3 regions of the Mesorhizobium sp. WSM4904 genome follow, and region 2 is predicted to be linked to each of the others. Evidence: riboswitches for the same ligand, from Rfam matches in the RefSeq annotation. Region 2 holds a riboswitch; each other region holds the start of a gene.
The links. A riboswitch is a leader RNA that binds a small molecule or an ion and turns the genes downstream of it on or off. The one in region 2 is predicted to bind thiamine pyrophosphate.
Positions count from the first base shown of each region.

Region 1 (9,522 bases), 2.4 Mb from region 2:
AACCGGTCAGGATCGCCAGCTCGATGAGGTTCGGCGTGGCAAGACGGCAGAGCGGCATGAGATCGCGCTTCAAGGCTCCGATCGCACCCGGCTCCAGCAACTGCCTGCCCGACGAGGAAGCCAGCACCGGATCGAGAACTGTCGGTATCCGCGGATTTTCGCGCAGCACGGCGGCAACCGCCGCGATGACGCGTCCCGTTGAAAGCATGCCGATCTTTATCGCCGACACTTTGTTGGCTCTCAGCGCCGCGCGCATCTGATCGGCAACCAGGCCGGGTTGCATATGGTGGATTGCCGTAACGGATTGGTGTGTCTGCACCGTCACCGCGGTGACGGCAACGCAACTGCGCAAGCCGATTGAAGAGATCGTCTCGATATCGCGCGCAATTCCGGCGCCCCCGCTGGAATCCGACCCGCCGACGACGAGCACGTGCGGGTCTCGGTTCAGCGCCATGGGTCGGTCTTTTCGATCCATTCCCTGCTGCGCGCCTCGGGATCCGGGTTCAAGGTTATGTCCGTCACCACCGCGGCGCTGTCGGCGCCGGCCTCGAAAATGCCATCGAGCCGCTCGGGATTGAGGCCGCCGATGGCTACCAGTGGAGTGGGTGCGACGGCGCCCTTCCAGGCGCGAACCCTTTCGAGCCCCTGCGGCGCCCATTTCATCTTCTTCAGGATGGTCGGATAGACGGGACCCAGCGCGACGTAGTCGGGCCTGGCTGCCATGGCCGTCTGCAGTTCGGCATGATCGTGCGTGCTCAGCCCGAGCCTGATGCCGGCCGTCCGTATCGCCGGGAGGTCGGCAGCCTGCAGATCCTCCTGGCCGAGATGGACGAAGTCGCAGCTCTCCTCGATCGCCAGCCGCCAATAATCGTTGACGATGAGCTGGCAATCGTGCCGTGCGCACAAGGTTTTTGCCTTGCGGATTTCCGCACGCAGCCCGCCCTCGTCCATGTTCTTGATGCGGAGCTGCACCAGCCTGACGCCGAGCGGCACCAGGCGCTCGATCCAGGCGGCGCTGTCGACGATCAGGTAGAAGGGATCGAGCTTCATGAGAAAACCGCCCTGCCAATTGTAGGCGTCGATGGCACGGCGACGTCGCGCGGCTCGAGCAGTCCCGAACCATAGGCCTCGCGGCCGGCATCGACCGCCTTGCTGAAAGCGCGCGCCATGCCCACCGGATCGCCAGCCTTGGCGACCGCCGTGTTGAGGAGCACGGCGTCAAAGCCGAGCTCCATGACGGTTGCCGCGTGCGACGGTCGTCCGAGACCTGCATCGACTATCAACGGCACGTCGGGGAAATGCCCGCGCATCGAGCGCAGCGCCATGATGTTGACCGGCCCGAGCGCCGAGCCGATCGGCGCGCACCACGGCATCAGAACCTTGCAGCCTGCCTCCAGCAGCCGCTCGGCGACGACAAGGTCGTCGGTGGTATAGGGGAACACGCTGAATCCGTCCTCGCAAAGGATGCGCGCGGCCTCGACCAGACCGAACACATCGGGCTGCAGCGTGTCGTGGTTGCCGATCACTTCGAGCTTGATCCAGGACGTGCCGAAGACCTCGCGCGCCATCTTCGCGGTCGTCACGGCTTCCTTGACGGAATGGCAGCCGGCGGTGTTGGGCAGCACCCTCACACCGAGCGAGCGGATCAGCGACCAGAATTGCTCGCCGGCCCTGCCGCCGGCCATTTCCCGGCGCAGCGAAACGGTGACCGCCGAGGTGCCCGACGCCTTGACGGCATCGGCAAGGATCGCCGGCGAAGGATATTGGGCGGTGCCCAGCAGCAGGCGCGAGGCCAATTTTGTCCCGAGAAGATCGAACATCGGTTAGCCTCCCTGCATGGGCGACAGGATTTCGATCCGATCGCCTTCGTTCACCCGCAATTCTGCCCGTTCGGCCGCGGGCACGACATCGCCGTTCAGCGCGGTGGCGAGCCAGCCGCCTTCATAGTCGAGCTCCTTCAAAAGAGCGGCGAGCGTCGTCGCCCTGACCTCAAGCGCTTCGCCATTGACGATCAGCTTCATTTTCAGACTCCAGGTCGGCAGATGAATTGAAAAGAAGGCCGGCAGCCTGCTCGGCCATGGCCGGTGAGAGCAGGAAACCGTGCCGGTAGAGGCCGTTGATCGTGATCGCGCCCTCCTTCCGACGCTTCACCCGCGGCAGATTGTCGGGATAGGCGGGGCGCACACCCACTCCTGTCTCGATGATTTCGGCCTCACCGAACGCTGGATGGAGCGCGTAGGCCGCATTGAGGAGCTCCATCAGCGAACGGGCGGTGATCGGCCCGTCATGGTCGCTTTCGATCATGGTCGCGCCGACCATGAAGTGATGATCGGCCCGCGGCACGACATAGATCGGATGACGCGGATGGAGGAGACGAACCGGCCGGGTGAGCGAGACCTCCCGCGTGTGGAGGATCAGCATCTCGCCGCGCACGCCGCGCAAATCGTCTTCGCCCCGCGCGATGCCCGTGCAGTCGATCACCTGATCGAAGCCGGAAAGGGCCACTTCGTCCACCTCGAAAAGGAAGACGACGCCCATCGCACACAGCTTGCTGGCGAGGGCTTCGAGAACCCGACGGGGATCGAGATGAGCTTCGCCGGCGAAGAACAGGCCCTTGCGGAAGCGACCGGCGAGATCGGGTTCGAGGGCGGCGATCGCCTCTTCGTCGACGGACTCGTGATTACGGGTACGGGCCGCAAAGCGGGCAAGCTCGAAGGCGTCGCGCACATGGGCGACGACGAGAGTGCCGGCCCTCGTCACGAGCCCGGGCAGCACCCTTTCCCACCAGTCGGCCGAAATTCTGCCGAGAGTGACAACCGTCTCTTCGGCGCTTTCGCGTTCGCACCAGGGGGCGAGCATGCCGCCGGCGAGCCAGGAGGCATTGCCGCCTATCTGGCTGCGAATTTCGGCAATGGTGACCGACGCACCCCGCGCGGCCAATTCATGGGCGACGGTGAGGCCTGCCACACCGGCGCCTTTGACAAGGACACGGCGCACGGCTCAGTCCGTCCCCTGATCGTCCTGCGCCAAAGCTTGTTCTTCCGCCCCGGGCGTTTCGACCGGCATGTAGAGATCACCGCCCGCGCGGTATTTCTGCGCCATCGCCGCCATCCCCTCCTTCTGCGCTTCGGCGCGAATGTCGTGGGAGATGCGCATGGAGCAGAATTTCGGTCCGCACATCGAGCAGAAATGCGCCACCTTGTGCGCTTCCTTGGGCAAGGTCTCGTCGTGCATCGAGCGCGCGGTTTCGGGATCGAGCGACAGGTTGAACTGGTCTTCCCAGCGGAATTCGAACCGTGCCCGCGAAAGCGCGTCGTCGCGGATCTTCGCCGCGGGATGCCCCTTGGCGAGGTCGGCGGCGTGCGCCGCGATCTTGTAGGTGATGACGCCGGTCTTGACGTCATTGCGATCCGGCAAGCCGAGATGTTCCTTCGGTGTCACGTAGCAGAGCATGGCCGTGCCGAACCAGCCGATCATGGCGGCGCCGATGCCGGACGTGATGTGGTCATAGCCCGGCGCTATGTCCGTGGTCAGCGGTCCCAGGGTGTAGAAAGGCGCCTCGCCGCAGACGGCGAGCTGCTTGTCCATGTTCTGCTTGATCTTGTGCATGGGAACATGGCCGGGGCCTTCGATCATCACCTGGCAGTCCTTTGCCCAGGCGATCTTCGTCAATTCGCCAAGCGTTTCCAGCTCGGCGAATTGGGCTTGGTCATTGGCATCGGCGATCGAGCCGGGACGAAGGCCGTCGCCGAGCGAGAAAGACACGTCATAGGCTCTGGCGATGTCGCATATCTCCGCGAAATGCTCATAGAGGAAGCTTTCACGGTGATGGTGCAGGCACCATTTCGCCATGATCGAGCCGCCCCTGCTGACGATGCCGGTAACCCGGCCGACGGTGAGCGGGATGTAATGCAGCCGCACGCCGGCATGAATGGTGAAGTAGTCGACGCCCTGCTCGGCCTGCTCGATCAGCGTGTCGCGATAGACTTCCCAACTCAGATCCTCGGCGACACCGCCCACCTTCTCCAGCGCCTGGTAGAGCGGCACCGTGCCGATCGGCACCGGCGAGTTGCGCACGATCCATTCGCGGATGTTGTGGATGTTGCGGCCGGTCGACAGGTCCATGACCGTGTCGGCACCCCAGCGGATCGCCCAGACCATCTTTTCGACCTCTTCGGCCATCGAAGAGGTGACGGCGGAATTGCCGATATTGGCGTTGATCTTCACCAGGAAATTGCGGCCGATGATCATCGGCTCGCTCTCGGGATGGTTGATGTTGGCGGGGATGATCGCGCGGCCGCGCGCCACCTCGTCGCGTACGAATTCCGGTGTGACGAAGTCCGGTATCGATGCGCCGAACGCCTCGCCGTCCCGTTGCAGCCCGCTCCGCTTGATCTCGCGGCCGAGGTTTTCGCGGATGGCAACGAATTCCATTTCGGGCGTGATGATCCCGGCGCGCGCATAGGCAAGCTGCGTTACCGCCTTGCCGGCCTTGGCCCGCAGCGGACGGTTGCGGATCGGAAACTCCCGCGTCAGGCGCTCTCCTGTCGCAAATCCATTGTCCTCCGGCCTGACATGGCGGCCGTCATAGGATTCGACATCGCCACGCGCCACGATCCAGTCTTGCCGAAGGCGGGCAAGCCCCCTCTCGATATCGGTTTCGATTGCGGGGTCGGTATAGGGGCCTGACGGATCGTAGACCGTCACCGGCGGTTCACCGGCAGTCGGGTGAACGGCGATCTCGCGCATCGGCACCCTGATCTGCGGGTGGATGGCGCCGGATTTGTGGATCTTCCGCGACGCCGGCAGCGGTCCAGTCGATACGGTGGGGGTCAGGGCATTCATTTGAGGCTCCTTTGCTCGTTGCATTGGAGACCCAGTTCTGTGCCGGAAGGATGAAAAGACGCTTCGGTCTGCCTGCCTGAGACAGGTCTTCGGGCATGAACGCCCGCAAAGCGCTTGCACCGTCCCTACGCCAGTATGAACTGGATCAGGTTCAACGGGTCACTGCGCCGCAAAAGCCAGCAGTATCTCAGCCCCTTGCCGGGACTCCCCTGGTGAATGGCTTAGGTTGAACGGGCCAGCGCCATCTTGTCAAGCGCGTTTGGCCGGCATTGCGGCTCAACGCCATCGTGCATGGAAGCTCGGTAGCGAAAACTCAGGCGAAAGCCCAAATGTCCTCGGCCTGGAAGCCGACCTGATAGCCTGCGGTCTTGAGCTTGATGACGACCTGGCCGATCTCGGCAGCCGGCAGCGCGCCGACCTCGATCTTGATCATGCCGGGGCGATAGCGCTGGAGGTCGAGCTGGTCGAACACCATTCAGTCGGCGCCTTCGCAATCGACCAGGAAAGCGTCGATATGGGTGATGCGATTGCGGTCGAGCAGCGTCTGCAATGTCTCCGACAGCACCTCGATGTCTTTCAGATGCGGCGCGAACTTGTTGAAGTTGGCGTCCGCCTCGCCCCAGGCGTTCTTGCCGGACATCAGATTGGTGTCGGTGACCGAGGAGCAGCCGATGAACTCGATCGGCAGCGTGCCGGCCTCGAGCGCGGCTGCGTCGAAAGTGTGGACGGTGATGGTGCCCTTTGTCCTGGTCACCGCCACCGGCTCGATGACGAAGCGGCTCGTATCCGGATAGTTGGCGCGCAGCCGCTTCTGGTTGTAGGGGATCGGCTCGACCAGCATCGCCCGAGCACCCTTGATACGGTGCAGCCAAGGCGTCACGTCATCGAACAGCGCGCCGTCGCAAGCCCCGACATTGACCATCTGGAACGGTCGTCCGCCGCCGAACCGCGCCTTGAGCGCCGCCTTGGCCAGGAACTTCGTCCCGTGCAGCGCGGGTCCGCGGTCGAGCAGCCCGGCCGGCAATCCGAGCGACAGCAGAACGCGCGCTAGGTTGGAAGCCGAGCTCATGACTTGTCTCCGGCAACTTGCTGCGCCTCGCGGTGCCGGCCTTGCCTCGCCGAGGTCCACAGCGCCATCAGTGGCGCGGCGAGCATCAGGAAGGGCGGCAGAAGATTGGGGAAATAGATGCGCGTGTCGTGGATCGGGAAGACCGTGAACTTGGCGAGCACGCCGAGCACGAGCGCCGCAAGCAGGATGCCGGCGCGGCGGTCGAACCGGAAGCCTGTACGGTCGAGCCCATACCAGCCCGCGAGCGCGAGCACCGAGATCCCGACCCAGCTGTCTACGGTAATGGCGCGCACCACCGAGGCGGCGAAGGCCTTGAGATAGGCGGCCACCGAGAATGGCGGTTCGAAGCTGTCCATATTGTAGTGCTGCTCGATGCTGGAGAACCACAGATGCGGCCACCAGCCGGGATGCTGGGCCCAGTGCGAGATGGCGAAATAGGCGATGAAGGAGGCGGCGAAACCGGCCAGCGCCCCCCACGCCTTCTGCCGGAATGCCACGAGCAGCACGGCGAAGATGGCGAGGAACACAATGTTGTCCGGCCGTGCCATGAACGCCAGGAAAAGCAGGATAGCCGTCGCTGCCTCGTGTTTGCGGACATAGGCAAACAGCCCGCCGAGGAACAGCGCCGAGCAGAGAAGGTCAGGCGTCGAGGCCCGCGCCGCATCGCCGAAATCGGCCATGATCAGGATGGCGCCGGCGACCGGCGCCAGCGCCAGCGCGCCTTCCGCGCGCAGCCAAATGAGCGTGACGGCGCCGAACAAGAGCACCGAGAAGACCTGCACCAGACGCATCGCTTTAACCGGCGCCACGACATGGCTGAGGCTCGACAGGATTTCGGCATAGAGGAACTTGATCCGGTACATGCCGAGCAGCGAGTGGAAGTCGGCGGCATTCTCCGCCATGTGGTTGCGGAAGCCGCCGCCATCGTCGGTCAGCGTCTTGTAGTCGCCGGCCGACACGCCGGCCTTGATCGTGCTGTAGGCATAATCATGCAGCGCCTGCGGATCGGGATAGCGGCCCTCCTCGGCGATCGCCAGATAAGGCAGCATGTCCCAATTGACGTCGGGCATGAACCAGGCCGTCACGGCGGTCAGCAGGATGTAGAGCGAGAAGGTCGCCGCGCCGATCGGGGCTGCCCATCTCGCGTAAGTCCCCTCGCCCCAGGCAAGACCGGCGCCGGTCAGCCGGTCGAGCGGATTGGCGGGAGCGACGGGTGGCCTGGTCAGCATCGTCTGTCTCAGCGGACCTGGCTTTTCACGAAATCCTTCACGATCGCCACGATGCCGCGCGACAGGAGGCTGTCGAAGGCGTCGACGAAGCGGTCGACATGCTCGCGCTGGCAGATCAGCGGCGGCTCGAGCCGAATGACGTTGCGATTATACTCGGTGAAGGCGACGAGCACGTCGTAGTCGCGCAGCAAGAGCGAGCCGACGAAGCCCGAGAGCGAACCCTTCAGCTTGTCGTCGAGCACACTCACCACAGGACGCAGCACCATCGGCAAGGTCTGCGAGAAATCGTGGAACTCGAGCCCGATCATAAGACCCTTGCCGCGCACACCTTTGATGATCTTCGGATATTTCGCCTTCAGCGTCTGCAGCCGCTGCAAAAGGTAGTCGCCGGTCGACGCAGCATTGTCGATCAGCCCTTCGTCATAGAGCACGTTCAGCGCCTCGATCGCGGTGATGCAGGCCTCGCCCATGCCGCCGAAGGTCGCCATGGCGTGGATCATTGCCGTCTTCGGCGTGCCATAGGCTTTCATGTAGACATCGCGCCTGGCGATCATGGCGCCGACCGCGGCCTTGCCGCCGCCGAGCGATTTCGCCAGCGCCGTCACGTCCGGCACGACGCCGTAGTGCTCGAAGGCGTAGAAACGGCCGGAACGGCCGTAACCGCACTGCACCTCGTCGGCCACCCACAGCACGCCATGCTGGTCGCAAAGCGCGCGCAGCTTTCGCCAGTAGTCGGCCGGCGCCTGGATGATGCCGCCGCCGCCCTGGATGGTTTCCAGCACGATGACGCCGATCTCCGGATCGCTTTTGAACAGGCGTTCGACCGCCGCGATATCGGCGAAGGGCACGCGCACGGCATTGTCCGCCACCTTGAACTCGGCGCGGTAGAGCTGGCCGTCGGTGATCGCCAGCACGCCCTTGGTCTTGCCGTGGAAGGAGTTCTCGGCATAGACGACCTTCGGCCGCTTCGGGCCTGCGGCGCGTTCGGCAAGCTTCACCGCCGCTTCCATGGCCTCCGAGCCGGAGGAGCCGAGGAACACCATGTCGAGATCGCCGGGCGAGCACTTGGCGATGTTGTGCGCGAGCGCCGCCGCATATTGCGACATGAAGGCGATGGCGATCTCCTGGCGCTTCTCCTCCTGGAACTTCTTGCGGGCCTCGAGGATGCGCGGATGGTTGTGGCCGAAGGCCAGCGAGCCGAAGCCGCCGAAGAAGTCGAGGATCTTGCGGCCGTTCTGGTCGATGTAGAACATGCCTTCGGCGCGCTCGATCTTGACCTTGTGGAAGCCGAGCAGCTTCATGAAATGCAGCTGGCCCGGGTTGAGGTGGGCCTTGAACAGGTCCGTGATGCGGGCGACGTCCATCGCCTTGGCCTGCTCGACGCTGATCAGCTCGGGCTTGGCGACGGTGGCGGGCAGCAGCGCCGGCGCTTCGAGCAGCGCGTGCACGCCGGGTTCCGGCTTGGCAATGACGGTCATCTCGAAATCCCCCTTCGTCGCCTTATTCGGCAGGTACGTGTTCGGTGGCGACGGCGTGGCCGTCCTTCTTGGCGCGGTATTCGCTGTAGGCGGCGATCAGCATGTCCTCGTCGCGATATTGCGGCACCCAGCCGAGCTGACGCTCGGCCTTGGACACGTCGAGCACGCATTCCTCGTCGGCGATCAGATACTGCTCCGGATCCATGATCGGCATGTTCATGAGATCGAGCAGGTCGAGCGTGCGCTTGACCGCCCAGCCCGGCGTCGGCAGCAGGATCGACTTGGAGCCGGCATGCCTGATCAGGTCGCCGAGCAGTTTTCTGACCGGCGGCGGATTGAGCGAGCCCAGATTGTAAGCCTCGTTCGGCACGCCGGCCTTCCAGGCTGCGTGCGCGGCTTCCGCGCAATCGAACACCGAGATGAACTGATAGGGATTCCTGCCTGAGCCGATCATCGGCACCGGCAGGTTCCAGTCGATCAGCTTGAACAGTTTCTCCAGGATGCCGAGACGGCCGGGTCCGATGATCAGGCGCGGCCTGAACAGCGAGATCGACATGCCGCGCCTGCGCCATTCGGCGGCGAGCTCCTCGGTCTTCAGCTTCGACAGGCCATATTCGCCGAGCGGCGCGACCGGATGGTCCTCGGTCATCGGCAGCACCACGGTATGGCCGTAGATCATGTCGGTCGTGTAATGGACCAGCTTCGAGGCGCCGGCCTTGTCCATCGCCTGGATGATGTGCTCTGTGCCGTGGAAATTCACCGGGAAGAAGAAGTCGTGCCGATTGGCGCGCACCTGGATCGGCGACAGCATCTTGGCCGACAGGTTGTAGACCATGTCGCCCGCCTTGAGGCCCACTGCCGCGACCGAAGCCGGATCGGTCACATCGCAAGTGATGAAGCG
Region 1 is NZ_CP121354.1:3,667,469-3,676,990, reverse strand. It holds gene QAZ47_RS17490 (hydroxymethylpyrimidine/phosphomethylpyrimidine kinase) at 1-454, opposite strand, end outside; gene QAZ47_RS17485 (thiamine phosphate synthase) at 445-1,050, opposite strand; gene QAZ47_RS17480 (thiazole synthase) at 1,047-1,820, opposite strand; gene thiS (sulfur carrier protein ThiS) at 1,824-2,021, opposite strand; gene thiO (glycine oxidase ThiO) at 1,990-2,967, opposite strand; gene thiC (phosphomethylpyrimidine synthase ThiC) at 3,001-4,845, opposite strand; TPP riboswitch at 4,950-5,066, opposite strand; partial or broken gene QAZ47_RS17455 (FkbM family methyltransferase) at 5,159-5,914, opposite strand; gene QAZ47_RS17450 (hypothetical protein) at 5,911-7,143, opposite strand; gene QAZ47_RS17445 (aspartate aminotransferase family protein) at 7,152-8,621, opposite strand; gene QAZ47_RS17440 (NAD(P)-dependent oxidoreductase) at 8,644-9,522, opposite strand, start outside.
Region 1: another riboswitch for thiamine pyrophosphate. It lies ahead of thiC (phosphomethylpyrimidine synthase ThiC); the one in region 2 lies ahead of thiC (phosphomethylpyrimidine synthase ThiC).

Region 2 (9,522 bases):
GCGCTCGCACAGCACCTCATCCGACAGGTTGAAGGTGTGCTTGAGGATCGCCAGCCCCGCCATCAGCCGGGTCGGCAGCGGCGGCATGCCGGGGCCGTCCGAATAGACGGCGCCGAAACGCTCCTCCAGCACCGGCCAGTCGATCGCCTGCGCCAGCCGCACCAGCTCGTGCTTCATGTTGATGATTTGGTCGAGCCGGGAGCGGAACAGGTCCTGCTCTCCCGTCTCGCGCTTCTCGCGTGGCCTGGACATTCGCTGTCCCCTCGATTCGCCGCCGCCGAACCGAGTGAATCACGCTCCGCGCCACAAGGGAATCGCAAAACCGAATTGCAGGAAAACAGCGTCCAAATACCGCTAATCCTGCAATTCCAAAGCCGCTATCCGCCTCAATCAACAGGCCAGATCAATGGCTTGCGGATAGTTCACGGCCGACTCACTATTTCTATGCTGAACAGTCTCGCCTGAGTATATGTTTTAGCTAGTCGCTAATTAGACGGAATTCTGCCAGTCTGCATTCCCCCCTGATCTGATGTAGAGCAGCTTCCAAGTGGGAATTAGCCCCCCATCGACCGGATCGGGCGACACGAACATGCGCTGAAGGCTTGGCGGAACGGCTACTGGGACCATGATGCTACTCGAATGCAAGATAGTGTCAGAACGTCCCGGGAAGGCTGCAGGCAGGGGATGTCAGGTCAATCAGCCTATAGATATGATACCGCCCATTCGCTGAGACTTCACGATGGGCATAGGAGGTGGGAATTCTTGCCTTGAGATGGACGCGGCTGTCGGAGCAGGCGAGCACGGCAGCAGCGATGGCCTGAACCTTCGGGCCGCTGACAAAAACGTTCACCACCGCACGCGAGCCGAACCCGTCGAGATACGTCTCGAAAGCATCGAGGTGGGCCATCAGCCCGAAAGCCTGGATGTCGCGAACTTCGCCATCTTCGAGCCGGTGGGTTTCACGTACCTTGGCCACCTGTTGATCGAGCAAAGCATCGATATGCGCATTCTTGTCGCTTCTTGGGACGAGGAGCGAGATCCGTTCCGGACTGACGATATCGATCAATCCGTAGAATACGTCGGCATCTCCTCCGATCCCCACGAGCAGGACTTTCTCTTCGCCCATTCCTCCGCTGCCTTGAAGATGAGGGACGGTGACGTATCGGTCCAAGCCGCTGGAAAAATCCTCTTTGCCGATCGCGTTCCCGTAGATACCTTCGGCGTACCCGAATTCGAGAGACTGAATCGACATTTTCTTGAATGCCACCGCAATCAGCCATTGGATGTAGATTCGCGGCATCGTCGAGCACTCGACGAAAACCTTCCGCAGGCTTCCTTCGTATGAGCCACATGAAGCGGCCATCTGAGTGAGCAGGTGATCGAGGAGATTGATGTTCTTCTGATACTCGATGGAAGGCTCGAGGGTGATCACAGTCACTTCGACGCCCCATCGGGTACCCATAGCGATGAGCTTTCGCCGGTTTTCTTCGACGGCTGGGACGTTCGCTTCCTTCAGAGCAAAGTCCAGAACCACGATCTTGCCGACCTTCAGGTCAAGATGGTTTTCGAACGCGGCGAAACGCGTTTCCCATCCAAGCGCGACGATCGCGATATCTGCCTCCATCGTTTCGCAGGTACCTGCATCTCTCGCCTTCTCGGTGACGGCCAGATGGCCGAAGACTCGATACTCGACAGTTGAAGCGGTCATTCGAGATCGCTCTCGAAAAGCGAGTGCTGGAATTCGGTCTTGAGTGCGGGCCGCGCGACGAGCTCCTTAAACACCGAGTCGGCCCAGTCTTCTGGGAGCCGATGCCTGGTAAAAAGCAGGTCGACCATCCGCGCCGCAGGGATTGTGTTGATTTCGTACGGGCCGCGATAGGAGAACCCGAAGTAAGGTGCAAATCGCCGATGCAATCTGATCATCATCTCCTTCGATGCGGGGTCGGCGCGGTCCACCTCAAAGTTGCCGGCGGCGGAGACCTCCCGGATAAACCCATCCCTTTCCGCCCGACGCAGGACCTCGTCCAGTTTTCCGCTGGGTTGCTCCAGTCGGTTCACCAGCGAGCGCATTTCCTTTAGATCAACCCTGAAAATGCCTCTCTCTGTCGTTCCTAGAGCATTTTCTTCGGCAAACTCTGTCTGGAGGCGAGCGGTCAGGTAACCCAACGCCCGCACCATGCGCACGCTCTCTTCTTCGTACGGATGTGAAAGCGCCTGAAGTCCATCAAGCTTCCGTTGAGAGGCGGCGTTCACAGCCTGTCTCTGCTGTTCGAGATGAATCTGTAAATCCGAGTTGATGAATTCCACCAGTTTTCGTGGATCACTGGAACTCGGAACACTGCGGCGGAAGATCTCTCCCATTATATCAAGGAAATCGCGTATACAGACGTCGCTCAATGATGTGATGATCTGGTGCCCTACGTACGGGTAGTCATGCAGACGCAGCATCTGGCACGCTTTCAGAAAAGCCCATCCCTGTTTCCGGGCGATCGACCTCTTCAGATTTGAAGCATCCGCCTTGCTCATGGGCCGGCGCTTAATTTCCGGGTTCATGAGCGCGAGCGCCAGCCCTTCGGCATAAGGGCGCGCTTTTCGATCAAGAAGGAATTGCTGCTGATCCGCCGTCCTCAAATTCACGGAGAGGAATTCACGTGCTGCATCAGCAAGTGCCACAAGCTCTTCTCTGCCCTCGGAATGACCCGATATGATAACCCGCTCGATGATGTCATTGACGGAAAGCCGCCCCAGCCGGTTTTTGAGCGAAAACGCGCTGAGCGCATCGTTGCGCTCGAGATCACTCCGCAGATGGTCAGGAAGCGCATAGTACAGCCGAAGCGACGACACGTTCTCGCACAGCGTGGCGAACTCCCTCGGATCGACTGAATCAAGATTCTCGACGTCCCGGTCAGCATTCGAGAGCGACTGGCCGGGTATGATCGTCCGGATCGTGTCGTAGAGGCCGCCGATGTAGGCGAGGACCCATTTCACGTTGCCGCGCGTCTTTCTCACCAAGGTGTTCAGGAACTGCTGTTGGAGCGGTGTCAGTGCTTCACAGTCGTCAATCAGTATCTTGAAGAAGGGCGCCCTGTCACCGGCGAAAGATGGGCCATTTAAAAGTGGAGTGATCGCGGTCGCGACCTTGTTAATGATCGCGCCAGGGTCTGTTGCTCTGAAGCCGGTCGCTCCGGCATCGGCGGCAAAGAAGAACGCGTTGAAGCATTCGTCGACGTACCGGGTTATCCCACCCCGCAGCTCATCGATGCTGAAGAAGTCGAGACGGGCAGGTTGGGGTATGAAGTGCAGCACTTCGCGATGCAGTGCCAGGGCGACGTCCCTATCTTCGGAGGCCCGGTATTTCAAGTGGCCGTCGCGTCTGAGCTGGCCGATGCTCTCGAGCAGGCGTTCGACTATCTTCAGCTCCAGATAGTGAGAGAAGATTACGAATTGCCGCGGGATCACGGCGGCCGTGTCGAAGCGTATCCGCTCCGGAATGAGGTTCAGAACGGCGTTGTCGATTAGGGGCGAGAATGTCTCATTGAGCTGGAAGAAGACGCCATACCAAGCGAGCTTGCCGACTTGGTCCGAGAGACTTTTGTCTTCAAGAATATGGACTGTGGAAAGCGAGCGAAGAATGCTGGTCTTGCCGCTGCCTCTCGTCCCTGCGACGAAGACCGGCTTGGCGGCGGCAGAAATCAACGCCGACTTCTGACTGAACCACAGTATCGGGCGGCTTTCGTACTCGATCCTGTTGGGGCCGAACGGATTCTCCATCGCTATTCGTCCCTTACCTTAATGCGCCAAGCCGAGTTTGCCTTGGTGAGGCCGTCTATCTCGATGAAGCGCGCCGCTTGGAGCATCAGAAGAGAGTCTTCCAGATCTAGCCCGAGCTCGGCGGAGGCAGCAATCTCAGTGATCTCGTCCCAGAAGAGTAACCCATTCCCGCGCCTGGTGGCATGGTCGCGCAGTCGGCGCAGCAGGTCAAACGTGTCGTTGTTCAGAAAGGCCTTGCCGTTGGACATGGTCGAAATAAAGCAATGTTCGCCTTCCATGACCGTCCCGTCGGCGACATTGGTGCGGTAGGGTATAAGTCGGATGCCGACGAGCTCTCCCTGATCGGTCGTGAAGAAGACGAGCTCATTGAAACCTGACTGTATCTCTGGTGCTGAGATGCAGATCAATTTGCCGTCCGGAAACCTTGGATCGTTGACGATCTCGACCGGATCAGCATGTATGTGTCCATGCAGGTAGACGATAGGCTTGTTGCCCTGCAGCAGCTGAGTTCTGACAAATCCGCTGTTGAGCATCTCCGCGTATGGCGTAATGCGCGGAGTCTTTTGTGGCAGCAGATTGTGATGGCCGATTATGATGCCGTAACGCATGTCGGGCTGCTGGAGCAATTCCTGTAGGCCTGCAAGCATCTCACGCGAGATGTATGGCGTGTCCATCTGACCGTAATACTCGTCGTCGGACGCCTCCTTGTCTGGATCGCTGGGAGGTGTCGCGGGCGAATGTCCCGAGATGTCCGGCGAGCCGAGATCTAGAGGCTCTGTAGAAGGACTGAGTGCCTCGAGACGATCACGAAGGAACGCGGGAAGGTTTTGAAGCTCCCAACTGCCTATCGCTGTGTTGACGAGGATGAAGTTTGCGCCTGCGGATCCTGTCGGAAGTCTGAAGTGCACGGGTTGGTCCACGGGAACGGTCTGCCAACCCAAGCGGGCGGCTAAACTCGCCATTTCGCTGAATTTCTCAGTCGGTCCAAGTTCGCGCGCGTCATCACGGTTCACATCGTGATTTCCCGGTACGAATATCAACGGAAGCGCCTTTGAACTGCGTCCCTGTGCGCGGCAGAGCAACGTGAAATGCTGGAATGCCGAAGCAATGAAGGTCTTGTCGCCACGGCTCGTGAAATCCCCCATGAAGGCGATCGAATCCAAGGGCTTCGAAGTCGTCAGCCGCCGAAGTTTCGTCAAGACGGCACGCAGCGAAGACGCGCGTAGCTTCTGCGTTATTTTCGGAGCGAACTTGCTATCCTTGGCATCGATGTTGCTAGAGGAAGGATGCCAGTCCGGATAGTGAATATCGCCTACTTGAAGGATTCGCACCCGCCGCATAACTCGCCCCCCTGCCGAGAGCCATAGACTAATCCGTTCGCTTTTGCCAAGCGCGAACGATCATCCGCAGTGTCCTTAACGAGGTAGCCTGCACTTTTCGAGAATTGCCACGGCGGCTATTTTTCGGCTGTGAAGCACACGAGACCCGTGACGTGAGACCCAGTTGCTCAATGCCCAGTTGCTCAATGAGCTTTCTTACGAATAAGGGAGAATTTCCGCGGCCGGACTATCTCTGAGCGAGCGTGCATGACTGCCAACGGAAGGTCTTGCACGCACCCTTGCGATCTTGAGCAATGGTCGCCATGACTTTCTTCTTGCAGGCTTTTGAGTGGCCCAGCCTGCGATCACCAGACCCCACCGATTCTAAAGAGCGTGGCAGATGGGATAGTCGAGGTTGCCCGTGCACAGTCACGCTCAGGGCTTGCGCCGCCCAGAGGACACGCTGAAAAGGCAGATTGGGGCGCAAGCACGCCATTCACGAGAGGTTCGACATGAAGACCATGCAAGAAAAAGACATTCCGGCATTCGTACAAGCAGTTGTGGACGCCGGCTGCAAAATTTGCGCGATTGGCAACTTGGGATACGTCTTTGGCGATGCTGATTTCACGCCAGCGCAACGGAGGGCCGTCGAGCCACAGCTGCGTAGGATTGCTGAAATCTACGGCGAACGCGATCATCTCATGAACGAGATAGCTGTATATCTGCGGTCGATCGGACGCCATGTCGAGGTTGAGCCGAAGACAGGTATTTCCTGATGGCCGTGATCGCGAGAAGCCGTCTTCCAACCTCTGAATCCTAAAGGAGGTGACCCCCAAGGCCGTTCGTCACCTTCGACCAGAATAACCACATCCGTGACCGCCTGAGCTACTTGGTCGATACGCGCACATGGCCAATACAGTTTCTCCATCCTTCACGAAGCGAATGAGGCTTTGGCCATTCAGCCCCGGTCTACGGGGCGTGACTTGTCCCCGATGCATGCGCGAGCTCTCCGCCCGGCTGGCCGCCGGTCGTCGCCACCGGCCGAAGGCGCCCGAATGCGCTTGACAAGATAGCGTCAGCCCGTTCAACCTAAGGCATTCACCAGGGGAGTCCCGGCAAGGGGCTGAGATACTGCTGGCTTTCGCGGCGCAGTGACCCGTTGAACCTGATCCAGTTCATACTGGCGTAGGGACGGTGCAAGCGCTTTGCGGGAGTTTACGCCCGAGGTCCTGTTGCAGCAGGTCTACAGAAGCGTCTTTTCATCCTTCCGGCACAGAACTGGGTCTCCAATGCATGAGCAAAGGAGCCTCACGATGAATGCCCTCACCCCCGCCGTATCGACGGGACCACTGCCCGCCTCGCGGAAAATCCACAAGCCCGGCGTCCTCTACCCGCAGATCAGGGTGCCGATGCGCGAGATTTCCGTCCATCCGACGGCCGGCGAACCGCCCGTCACCGTCTACGATCCGTCCGGCCCCTACACCGATCCATCAGTCGAAACCAGCATCGAAAAAGGCCTTGCCCGGCTTCGCCACGAATGGGTCACGGCGCGTGGCGATGTCGAAGCCTATGACGGCCGCCACGTCCGGCCGGAAGACAATGGATTCGCCACCGGCGAGCGCCTGACACCGGAATTTCCGATACGCAATCGGCCGCTCAAGGCCAAGCAGGGCAAGGCGGTGACCCAACTTGCCTATGCGCGCGCCGGCATCATCACGCCAGAAATGGAGTTCGTAGCCATCCGCGAGAATCTCGGCCGCGAGGTGATGCGCGGCAAGCTGCAACGCGACGGCGAAGCCTTCGGCGCGGCGATCCCAGATTTCGTCACACCCGAATTCGTGCGCGACGAGGTGGCGCGCGGGCGCGCAATCATTCCCGCCAACATCAATCATCCCGAGAGCGAGCCGATGATCATCGGTCGCAATTTTCTGGTCAAGATCAACGCCAACATCGGTAACTCGGCTGTCACATCGTCGATGGCCGAAGAGGTCGAAAAAATGGTCTGGGCTATCCGCTGGGGCGCGGACACGGTGATGGACCTGTCGACCGGCCGCAACATCCACAACATCCGCGACTGGATCGTGCGCAATGCGCCGGTGCCGATCGGTACGGTGCCGCTCTATCAGGCGCTGGAAAAGGTCAACGGCATCGCCGAGGATCTGAACTGGGAGGTCTACCGCGACACGCTGATCGAGCAGGCCGAGCAAGGCGTCGACTATTTCACCATCCACGCCGGCGTGCGGCTGCACTACATCCCGCTGACCGTCGACCGGGTCACGGGCATCGTCTCGCGCGGCGGCTCGATCATGGCCAAATGGTGCCTGCACCATCACCGGGAGAGCTTCCTCTACGAGCATTTCGAGGAGATCTGCGACATCGCCAGAGCCTATGACGTCTCCTTCTCGCTCGGCGACGGCCTTCGTCCCGGTTCAATCGCCGATGCGAACGACGCGGCGCAATTCGCCGAACTGGAAACACTTGGAGAACTCACCAAGATTGCCTGGGCAAAGGACTGCCAGGTGATGATCGAAGGCCCGGGCCATGTCCCCATGCACAAGATCAAGCAGAACATGGACAAGCAGCTCGCAGTGTGCGGTGAGGCGCCGTTCTACACGTTGGGGCCGCTGACGACCGACATCGCGCCGGGCTATGACCACATCACCTCAGGGATAGGTGCCGCCATGATAGGCTGGTTCGGCACCGCAATGCTTTGCTACGTCACGCCGAAAGAGCATCTCGGCCTTCCCGACCGCAACGACGTCAAGATTGGCGTGATCACCTACAAGATAGCCGCCCATGCAGCCGATCTGGCGAAGGGCCATCCGGCAGCGAAAACCAGGGATGATGCCCTTTCGCGCGCGCGCTTCGAGTTCCGCTGGGAGGACCAGTTCAACCTGTCGCTCGACCCCGAAACCGCACGGTCCTTCCACGACCAGACCTTGCCCAAGGAGGCGCACAAGCTGGCACATTTTTGTTCGATGTGCGGGCCGAAATTCTGCTCCATGCGCATTTCCCACGACATCCGTGCCGAGGCCCAGAAGGAAGGCATGGCGGCAATGGCGGCAAAATACCGGGAGGGCGGCGATCTCTACATGCAGGCGGACGAGACTGGCGTACCGGTCGTGCCAGAGGCTCCCAAACCATCATGAGGGTGCTCGTCAAAGGGGCCGGCGTTGCCGGCCTCACCGTCGCTTTCGAACTCGCCGCCCGCGGCGCGACGGTCACCGTCGCCGAGATGCGGCATGGCCTTGGTGGCAACGCGTCGTGGTTCGCCGGCGGCATGCTGGCGCCATGGTGCGAGCGCGAAAGCGCGGAGCAGCCGGTGCTGGATCTCGGACGCGATGCTGCCGACTGGTGGGATGCGGTGCTGTCGGGTCAGGTGACACGGGCCGGGACATTGGTCGTGGCCGCGCCGCGTGATGCCGGTGAGCTTGACCGGTTCGCCAGTCGCACGTCAGGGCATCGGCGCGTCGATGAAAACGAAATTGCGCTCCTGGAACCCGACCTCGCCGGCCGCTTCCGGCGTGGATTGCTCTTCCCCGACGAGGCTCACCTCGACCCACGCCCGGCGATGGCGGCACTTCATGACAAGCTTGCGACCATGGGTGTCAAATTCCACTTCGGCTGCGACGCCCGGCCTGTTTCGGGATTCGCCCGTCAGATAGACTGCATGGGAATGGCAGCGGCCGATGACAGGCTGCGCGGTGTTCGCGGCGAAATGCTGATCCTTCGCACGCCTGATGTCTCGCTGTCGCGGCCGGTCCGTTTGCTTCATCCACGCTTTCCGCTTTATGCCGTGCCGCGCACCGATCACCGTTTCATGATCGGAGCGACGATGATTGAAAGCCAGAGCGCCGGACCGGTGACGGCGCGTTCCATGATGGAGCTGCTGGGCGCCGCCCATGCCCTCCATCCGGCCTTTGGTGAGGCCGAGATCGTTGAAACCGGTGTGGGTGTCCGTCCGGCATTTCCCGACAATTTGCCACGCGTCGAAACAGACGGTGAGATCATCGCGATCAACGGTCTTTATCGTCACGGTTTTCTCCTCGCCCCCGCCATGGCGCGCCAGGCTGCCGACCTGGTTTTCAGTCAAGACAGAACCAAGGAGCATGCTCATGAAACTGATGGTCAACGGCGAGGCGCGTGAGATTGCCGCCACCACGCTGGCCGAGTTGCTTGCCGCGCTCGACTATGAGGGCGATTGGCTCGCCACCGCCGTCAACAGCGACCTCGTGCACAAAGCCAACCGCGCGGAGTTCCAGTTGAGCGACGGCGACCGGATCGAAATCCTCTCGCCCATGCAGGGCGGCTAGCATGTTGGAGCTTTATGGAACCGAGCTTTCGTCGCGCCTGCTTCTCGGCACGGCTCAGTATCCTTCGCCGGCCATCCTTGCCGATGCAGTCAAGGCATCGGGCACGTCGGTGGTGACCG
Region 2 is NZ_CP121354.1:1,218,587-1,228,108, reverse strand. It holds partial or broken gene QAZ47_RS05790 (IS5 family transposase) at 1-252, opposite strand, end outside; gene QAZ47_RS05785 (hypothetical protein) at 653-1,708, opposite strand; gene QAZ47_RS05780 (hypothetical protein) at 1,705-3,771, opposite strand; gene QAZ47_RS05775 (metallophosphoesterase) at 3,774-5,111, opposite strand; gene QAZ47_RS05770 (hypothetical protein) at 5,603-5,866, shown strand; TPP riboswitch at 6,184-6,300, shown strand; gene thiC (phosphomethylpyrimidine synthase ThiC) at 6,404-8,239, shown strand; gene thiO (glycine oxidase ThiO) at 8,236-9,237, shown strand; gene thiS (sulfur carrier protein ThiS) at 9,206-9,403, shown strand; gene QAZ47_RS05750 (thiazole synthase) at 9,405-9,522, shown strand, end outside.

Region 3 (9,522 bases), 490 kb from region 2:
AGGCCGAGATGGTCCATCAAATAGGTGGCGCGATGCGGGTCGTCGGCCGGCCCGAGACCAGCCTCGACATAGGCGCGCACGCTGGCGAAGCCATCCATATCGGGCATCTGCGGCAAATAGCGGACCGTCGCCGATGGCTGGCGGAACACCTCGCCGTCCTGCGGCTCGACCAGCCCGGCGGCGATCTTGAGCAGCGTCGACTTGCCCGAACCGTTGCGGCCGACAAGCGCGATCTTCTCGCCGGCGGAAGCGCTCAGCGACGCGCCGTCGAGCAGCGGCGTGCCGCCAAAGGTCAATTTTATGCCGTCGAGATTGAGAAGAGGCGGAGCCATGTCAGCTTTCGGCAAGAGGATAGGGGTGGGCGAGCAGCAGCGCCCGGCCACTCTCGAGCGCGATCTCGAGCCGGCCCTTGACCTCGTTCGATATAGTGAGCGAGGAACCAAACGCCACCTCGACACGGTCGAGCGGCCATTTGGCGCCGGAGACCGTCAGGCCGGCGAGTTCGGAGAAGCCGAGCACCGAGAACAGCGTTCCGTCGGCGTAATCGAAGGCGGCTTTGCCCGGCAGGATGGGGACGCCCTCCTGCGCGCCGCTGGTCAGCAGTACCGTCGTGCCCGCCTCGGCCAGCCGATGCCCAAGCGCCTGATGCAGGAAGGCATGGTCGGCGCGCTTGCCGCCGAAGGCGCCGGCCAGCACCAGGCTGGTGGCGCCGCGCGCGAGCGCCTCGGCGATGGCGAGCTCGCCGTCGGTCATGTCCTTTTCGGCCGGAAAGATCTTGCGCGGCACGGCGGCGAGATCCTCCGGCAGGTTCGGCGGCACCGAATCGAAGTCGCCGACCCATAGCTCCGGTACGAGGCCCAGCATGCGGGCATGACCGATGCCGGCGTCGGCGGCGATGACGCGGGAGCCTTCGATCTGGCGATCGAGCCGAGGCGTGCGGACGAGCTCGCCGCCAAGCAGGATGGTGAATGTTCCCATGGGCGTCGCCCTTACCAGCCCCGCCCGCGAAACGGAAGCCAGGCGCATCCAAACGGATAGCGCTGCGTTCCGAAGTCATCGGATGCCCGGCAAACTTCCGCTTGCGCGCCGCATCGGCCGGGCCTATGTCTCGAAGCGCTCTAACGGGGTGCCGGACGCTGACTTCGCGAACCGGCTGAGAGGCGACAATGCCAACCCGCCGAACCTGATCCGGTTTGTACCGGCGGAGGGATTAGACGTTTCGGACCATCCGACGCCTCAATTCCTTGTCACGCGAACGAAGGAGGCGCCGATGCGCTCACTATTGTCCCAGCTTATCCTCGCAACAGGCCTCGTTTCGCTTTTGGCAGCCGCCGGGCCTGCCGAGGCGAAGGACAAGCTCACCGTCTATACCTATGAAAGCTTCACCGCCGACTGGGGTCCGGGACCCGCGGTGAAGAAGGAATTCGAGGCCGAATGCGGCTGCGATCTCGAATTCGTCTCGGTCGCCGACGGCGTGGCGCTGCTCAACCGCGTCAAGCTGGAGGGCGCCGGCACCAAGGCTGACGTCGTGCTCGGCCTCGACACCAACCTGACCGCGGACGCCAAGGCAAGCGGCCTTTTCGCGCCGCATGGCGCCGTTGCAGATTTGAATGTGCCCGGAGGCTGGAAGGACGACACGTTCGTGCCCTTCGACTACGGCTATTTCGCCGTCGTCTACGACACCGAGAAGCTGAAGACCCCGCCGAAAAGCCTGAAGGAGCTGGTCGAGGGTGGTGCCGCCGACAAGATCGTCATCCAGGATCCGCGCACCTCGACGCCGGGCCTCGGCCTGCTGCTCTGGGTGAAGTCGGTCTATGGCGACAAGGCACCGGAGGCCTGGGCCAAGCTCAAATCCAAGGTGCTCACGGTGACGCCGGGCTGGAGCGAGGCCTACGGCCTGTTCACCAAGGGTGAGGCGCCGATGGTGCTGTCCTACACCACCTCGCCAGCCTACCACATGGTGGCGGAGAACACCGAACGCTACCAGGCCGCGTCCTTCGAGGAGGGCGAGTATCTGCAGATCGAGGTCGCCGGCGTCACGACGACCGGCGCGAAGAACCCGCTGGCGGAAAAGTTCATCGCCTTCATGACCGGACCGAAATTCCAGGACGTCATCCCGGAGACCAACTGGATGTTCCCGGCCGGCAAGACCGACAAGCCGCTCAACCCGGCCTTCGACAAACTGGTGAAGCCGACCAAGACCCTGCTGTTCAGCCCGGAAGAGGTCGCGGCAAACCGCAAGGCCTGGGTGGACGAATGGCTGGCGGCGATGAGCAAGTAGGCGGCTTTGGCTATCTATCGAAGATGATCGCTCTACGGCGCCCCCCTCTGTCCTGCCGGACATCTCCCCCACTTGGGGGGAGATTGGCTGTCATCGGCGATTTCGCCAATTGGCAACGTTGCAGGAATGAGCAGGGCGCCGACGCTGCTGATCTCCCCCCTTGTGGGGGAGATGTCCGGCAGGACAGAGGGGGGCGCGAAGGAACACGGCGTTCGTTAGCTCGAATCCCAATGGTGCAGCGTGCAATCTTCGCCGCGCCCTGACTCCCGCGTCACCGCCGGCATCATCGCCCTTGCGGCAATCGCCATGCTCATCGGCGGCGCCTTCGTCGGGCTCATCCTCGAAGGCGCGCGCGACCCGTCCGGCGCTCTCGTCGCCTTTGACGGCTATCTCCTCCGTGTCGCCCGCTTCACGCTTTGGCAGGCGTTGCTTTCGACATTGCTGTCGGTCGCGCCGGCGCTGCTGGTGGCGCGTGCCCTGTCCCGGCACCCGGAGTTTCCCGGCCGTCGGCTGATCCTGCAGCTCTTCGCCGTGCCGCTGGCGCTGCCGGCCATCGTTGCCGCGCTCGGCGTGTTGGCACTCTACGGCCATGCCGGCTATTTTGCCGGCGCTCTCGGCAGCCTTGGCGGCGGCGAGTGGCCCGGCATCTACGGCCTGTCCGGCATTCTGATCGCGCATGTCTTCTTCAATTTGCCTCTGGCCACGCGTCTGTTCCTGGAGGCGCTCGGCACGGTGCCCGCCGACCAGTGGCGGCTGGCGAGCCAGCTCGGCATGGGGGCCTGGCCGGCGTTGCGGCTGATCGAATGGCCGGCGCTGCGCGCCGCACTGCCGGGCGTCGCCGGACTGGTGTTCATGCTCTGCATCACCTCCTTCACCATCGTGCTGACGCTGGGCGGCGGGCCCGCCGCCACGACGCTGGAGGTCGCGATCTACCAGGCGCTGCGTTTCGATTTCGATCCGGCTAGGGCCGTGGTTCTGACGCTGCTGCAGATCGGTCTGACCTTCGTAGTGGTCACGGCACTGATGCGGCTTGGCGCCAATACGGTCGGCGACGCCAATCTGCCGGTGGCGCCACGCCGCTATCTTTCGGCGGGCAAGGCTGAAACGATGGTGAACGCCGGTCTGATCGCACTTACCTTGCTGTTCGTCGCCGGGCCGATGGCGGCGACCGTGCTGGCCGGCCTGGAGGCCGATCTCGGACGGCTGGCCGGCGAGGAGGCCGTGCGCCGTGCGACGCTCACCAGCGCCGCGCTCTCTTTCCTCTCGGCGCTGCTTTCGGTGGCGCTGTCGCTCTCGCTCATCGCGGCCCGGCGTGCGCTGGCCTTGCGGCGGCGCGCGGGCGGCGCCATGTCGCTGCTCGAACATGCCACCGATACCGGCGCCGGTTTCGTGCTCGTCGTGCCGCCGATCGTGGTCGGCGCCGGCTGGTTCCTGGCCTTGCGCGGCGTCACGGATGTCTTCGCCGTCGCGCCCGTCATGGTCGTCGCCGTCAACGCGGTGATGGCGATGCCCTTCGCCATCCGCGCCGTTCGCCCGGCCTATGACGCGGCGAGCGAGCGTCACGAGCGGCTCTGCCTGGCGCTCGGCATTTACGGCTGGAACCGGCTGCGCCTGGTCGACTGGCCGTCGCTCCGGCGGCCTTTGGCCACCGGCTTCGCCTTCGCCATGGCGCTGTCGCTTGGCGATCTCGGCGTGATCGCGCTGTTCGGCAGCGATTCGGTGCAGACCTTGCCCTATCTCCTGCTCGCGCGCATGGGCAGCTACCGGACCGCCGACGCCGCGGGGCTTGCCTTGCTGCTCGGCCTCGTTTGCCTGATGCTGGTTGTCGCCGCCGACTGGCTCGGGCGGGAAGCAAAGGCATGACGACGAGCAATGGCATAGCGACGGAGACGGCACTGGCCGTCACGCTGGACGATGTTTCGTTCAGCTATGGCGAGGCTTCGTTCCGCTTCGATGCCGAATTCGCCGCCGGCAAGATCACCGCCATCATGGGGCCGAGCGGTTCAGGCAAGTCGACGCTGCTCAATCTGGTCGCCGGCTTCGAGCTGCCCGGCGCCGGCAAGGTGCTGATCGGCGGGATCGATGTCGACGATGCGCCGCCTTCGGCGCGACCGGTATCGATGGTGTTCCAGGAAAACAATCTGTTTGCCCATCTTTCGGTCGAGGGCAATGTCGGGCTCGGCCGCTCGCCGTCGCTCAAGCTCACTGCCGCCGACCGCCACGCGGTCGCGGAGGCGCTGGCGCGGGTTGGCCTTGCCGGCAAGGAGAAGCGGCTGCCGCGCGAGCTTTCCGGCGGCGAGCGGCAGCGCGTCGCACTGGCAAGGGTGCTCCTACGCGATCGTCCGGTGCTTCTGCTCGACGAGCCTTTCGCTTCGCTCGGTCCGGCGCTGCGCGACGACATGCTCGATCTCGTGGCCGGCATCCACGCCGAGCGGCAGATGACCGTGCTTTTCGTCACGCACCAGCCGGAAGATGCCCGCCGCATCGGCGAGAACATGGCGTTTCTGGACGAAGGCATGATCGCCGCGACCGGGCCGGCCGCGGATTTCTTCGACCGCTCTGGTCCGGACGCCTTCCGGCGCTATATCGGCGATCAAGGCGGCAGCGTTGCCGTATCACAACATATTGCCCGGAAGCGGACATAATTTACGCCCAAACCGGCAACGGGTGATCCGGCGTTTGCTTGCCTTGTCCGGGGGAGTGTGGCTAGGTCCGGCCATGCTGGTCCGGGTGGGCCGTGATTTGCCGAAAGATTTCGAAAGGAAGCCGATCTGACGACCGGCGCGGAGAAAGTATGGATGAAGCCGCTGACGCGATTCTTTGCGTTGGCGGGCTTTGCCGTGGCGCTGGCGAGCTGCCAGATGTTCACGCCGCCCGACGTCCAGGAATCCGGCTTCCAGCCCTCGGACAAGCCGATCACGGTCGACAACGTCGTCGCCAACGCCAAGCTCGCCGACATGGCGAAGGCGCAGCATCCGCGGATTCTCGCCACCTATGGCGGCGAATATTCCGATCCGAAGCTCGAGCGCATGGTGGCCAAGGTCGTCGGCAACCTGACCGTGGTGTCGGCCAACCCGACCCAGACCTATCGCATCACCATCCTCAATTCGCCCAACGTCAACGCTTTCGCGCTGCCCGGCGGCTACCTCTACGTGACGCGCGGACTGCTGGCTCTGGCCAACGACTCCTCCGAGCTTGCCGCCGTCATCGCGCATGAGATGGGCCACGTCACCGCGAATCACGGGTTGCAGCGGCAGCAGCTCGAGGCCGAGGAAGGGCTGGCGACCAAGGTCGTTTCCGATGTGCTCGGCGACAGCCCGACCGCCAAGGCAGCACTCATCCGCGGCAAGCTGAGGCTGGCGCAGTTCTCGCGCAACCAGGAACTGCAGGCCGACGCCATCGGCATCAAGTCGATCGGCGAGGCGGGCTACGATCCGTATGCGGCCGGCCGCTTCCTGCAGTCGATGTCGGCCTATACCGATTTCCGCTCGGTCAGCGGCGCCACCGATGCCAGCCTCGACTTCTTGGCCACGCACCCCAACACGCCGCAGCGCATCGAGCTGGCGCAGCGCCTTGCCCGCAACTTCGGCCCGCCCGGCGTCGGCACGCGCGATCGCGATGCCTTCCTCGCCGGCATAGACGGCCTGCTCTACGGCGACACGCCGGAAGAGGGCTACGTGCGCGGCCAGACCTTCATGCATCCCGGCCTCGGCGTGTCGTTCGCGGTGCCGGACGGTTTCGTCATCGACAATTCGGCGGCCGCCGTCACCGCGACCGGACCCGGCGACATCGCCATCCGCTTCGATGGCGTGGCGATCGACAAATCGGTGTCGCTGACGGATTACATCCGCAGCGGCTGGGTCGCCGGGCTGGACGACGCCAGCGTGCGCCAGGAGACGGTCAACGGCAACGAAGCGGCGATGGCGCATGCCAGCGCGCAAGGATGGCAGTTCGATATCGCGGTGATCCGCGCCGGCGGGCAGGTCTACCGGCTGCTGACCGCAGCACCCTCGGCCAGCGCCGCGCTGGAGCCGGTCGCACGTTCGGTCAGCGGTTCCTTCCGCACGCTGAGCGCGGCCGAGAAGGCGGCGCTGAAGCCGCTGCATATCCGGGTGGTCACCGTGCAGCCGGGCCAGAACATGGGCACGCTCGCGGCGCAAATGGTCGGCGTCGACCGCAAGCTCGACCTGTTCCGCGTGCTGAACGCGATGTCGCCGGGCGCGACGGTGTCGGCCGGCGACAAGGTCAAGATCGTCACCGACAAATAGCTTCCGCCAGGAAACGGCTCGGTCTGTCTATTCGGTTGCCCGCGCACGCCGTTGTTGCTGCATCCGTCAGAACAACCCAGTGCTGTCGGAACCGACGGTGCTGCCGGTATCAGAGACGCTGCCGGTGCTGCCCGTGTCGGTGGGGCCGGTGGTGTCTGTGTCGGCGGAGCCTGTGTCGGTAGTGCCAGTGCTGCCCTCAGTGGTGCTGCCTTCAGAGCTGCCACTGCCGCCGCCTTTGGGCTCGGGATGATCGCCGCTACTGCCGCGCCAGGGCGCCGGCCCGGTGTCGTTCTGTATTGGCTTGAGCGGTGTCTCGAAGACCTCCGGCGGCGTCGTTGGCGTCGGTGTGGGGACCAGCTTTATCTTCGTGACTATTTTTCGCACGACCTTGGGCTTGCACACCGCGACCGGCAAGGCGCTGCGGGCGGGAAGACCGAGAATGCTCATGGAATACACGCCTTGCCGATCGATGCCGGCTTTGAGGAAAGCCAAGGCGCGGGCCGGATCGGCGGGCACCCCGTTGCGGCCTTCCTGGAAGATCACCGCGAGATCGTTCATGGCGTTGATGTGCCCCATAGCCGCCGCCTTGAGCAGCAGGTCCAATCCCTTGCCGGTATCGGGCTGGACACCGATACCGTTGAACAGGGCGCGTCCCCACGCGGCCATGGCGTAGGGGTCGCCCTTGTCTGACGCTTGCGAATAGAGGCTGCTGGCCTTCGTCGGATCGACGGCGGTCCCTGTTCCGGACGCCGCGATGTCGCCGAGCTCGAAAACGGCCCGGACATGCCCTTTGTCGGCAGCCTCCTGGATGGCTTTCCTGGCCTCGTCGACCTTGCCGGACGCCAGCAGCGCCCGCCCGAGTTCGTAGCGGAAACGGGTGACACCGGGATAGGTCTTCACCGCTGTCTCGCAGGCTTCGACGGCCCCGCCGCCGATCTCATTCGGCTGCCGGCCGGGGGCGACGCCTTGCAGGTCGAGCGGCGCGCCCGCCGCCTGATCGCAGGGGTCGACACTTGGCGACAGCTTCATCGTCGCCCGCTTGGACGCCTTGCCAGCACTGATCTGAAAGCCGACCTCGACGGGAGCCGCCGAGCCGATCTGGGGCTCGTAGCGCAAATGGTCGATATCATCGGCCATCAGGCTTGATTCGGGAGACAAGGTCCGGTCCGGCAGCGACAGCGTGCCCGTTGCCGGATAGCTTGCGAGCTTCAGGCTGACCGCCGGGTCCTTGGTTGGGAAATCCAGCTTCAGAGGCACCGGGCCGACACCGACCGGGATGCTGACGCCGTGGTTGTCGATGGCTTCGGCGGCACCGGTGATATGGAGCCCGCGCTCCGACGCCGGCTGCGGCTGCTCGACCATGACCTGCTGACCCTCGGGCTCATCGTGGCGCATCAGCACCACCTCGTCGACCAGCGAGGAATTCTCCCACGGAACCTGCTTGCCATTGGTCGCTTTCACGACGTCCCGGCGAACGGCCGCCATGACCGTGCGTATCTCCTGGTTGGGCGCCAGCGCGCGGCGGGAGAAGGCGGACGAGAATGGGCTGAGGGCACCAGTGCCGTCATAGGCGACGGCGCCCGGCTCGGTGGCGAAGGCAATCAGCGTGTTCAGCGAGCTTTTCACCTGCGCAAGGCCGGTATCACCGGAGACGATCAATTGGTCGCGCAGCCAGTAATCCTTGCGCGGGAACGGATTGTTGCGGCAGGCATCGAGGATGATTACCTGGATCTTCGACTTCGAGCGCAGTTGCTGCAGCACGTCGTCGAGCTTGATCGCCTGGACTTCGATGTCGGCCGCATCCTTCAGCGAGGCATCTACGGGTATGAGAAAATTCTCGCCGCCGATCTGAAAGCCGTGGCCGGAATAATAGACGACCGCCAAATCCGCGCCGTCAACCGCGGCGAGATAGTTGCGGAACTTCTCCTCGAACTGAAGCTTGGTGAGATCCTTGGCAACGAACACATTGAAGCCAGCCAGCCGCAATGTCTTGGAGACATTCTCGGCGTCCGTGTCCGGATTCTTGAGGGCCGGAATAGTGCGATATTCGGAATTGCCGATCACAAGGGCAACCCTGCGATCGGCATGAGCCTCGAGCGTCGTGAAGCCCACGAGGATCAAGGCTGCAAGGAAGACGCAGCATCGCAGCATGGCAAGTCCCCCATCCGCTATGGTCTGTCGGATTCACAAAAGACCAGTTGCGGCGCGCGGGTCTGTTAAAGAATTCACAATACGCTGATATGGAAAAGAAGAAAGGCTGTTGTGATATGACCTATTTTTATTAGATATCTATTTTACACCAGCAACTTAAAGTTGCCCTCAGGCTGCTTCCGCCAGGAATTCGGGGTTCTGTTTGACCAGTGCAGCCCGCAGTTTCTCCATGGCGCGCGCTTCGATCTGGCGGACGCGTTCCTTGGAGATGCCGAGCGCCTCGCCGAGCGATTCCAGGGTGGCGCCGTCGTCGCTCAGCCGGCGTTCCTCGATGATCCGGAGCTCGCGCGCATTGAGTGCGCCGAGCGCGCTCTTCAGCCAGATCGCGCGGCGCTCGACATCGATCGTTTCGCCCACCACCTCGTCGGGAAGCGGGTCCTCCGAGACCAGGAAATCCATGCGTTCGGCGGCGCCGTTCTCGTCGGCTAATGGCGTGTTGAGGGAACTGTCGGGGGCTGAAAGGCGCGAATCCATCATCGCCACATCGGCTTCGGGCACGCCGAGCGCCGCCGAGACCTCGCGATAGAGCGAGGCATTGGAGATCGGCTCGGCGCCATTGGCGAGCCGGGCGCGCAACCGTCTCAGATTGAAGAACAGCGCCTTCTGCGCCGAGCTGGTGCCGCCGCGCACGATCGACCAGTTGCGCAGGATATAGTCCTGCATCGAAGCGCGGATCCACCAGGTGGCGTAGGTCGAGAAGCGCACCTCGCGGGCGGGCTCGAAGCGGGCCGCGGCTTCCAGGAGGCCGACATGGCCTTCCTG
Region 3 is NZ_CP121354.1:1,709,211-1,718,732, forward strand. It holds gene QAZ47_RS08025 (ABC-F family ATP-binding cassette domain-containing protein) at 1-332, opposite strand, end outside; gene QAZ47_RS08030 (thiamine diphosphokinase) at 334-978, opposite strand; TPP riboswitch at 1,113-1,227, shown strand; gene thiB (thiamine ABC transporter substrate binding subunit) at 1,271-2,281, shown strand; gene thiP (thiamine/thiamine pyrophosphate ABC transporter permease) at 2,522-4,144, shown strand; gene thiQ (thiamine ABC transporter ATP-binding protein) at 4,141-4,926, shown strand; gene QAZ47_RS08050 (M48 family metalloprotease) at 5,080-6,549, shown strand; gene QAZ47_RS08055 (caspase family protein) at 6,616-8,700, opposite strand; gene QAZ47_RS08060 (RNA polymerase factor sigma-32) at 8,869-9,522, opposite strand, start outside.
Region 3: another riboswitch for thiamine pyrophosphate. It lies ahead of thiB (thiamine ABC transporter substrate binding subunit); the one in region 2 lies ahead of thiC (phosphomethylpyrimidine synthase ThiC).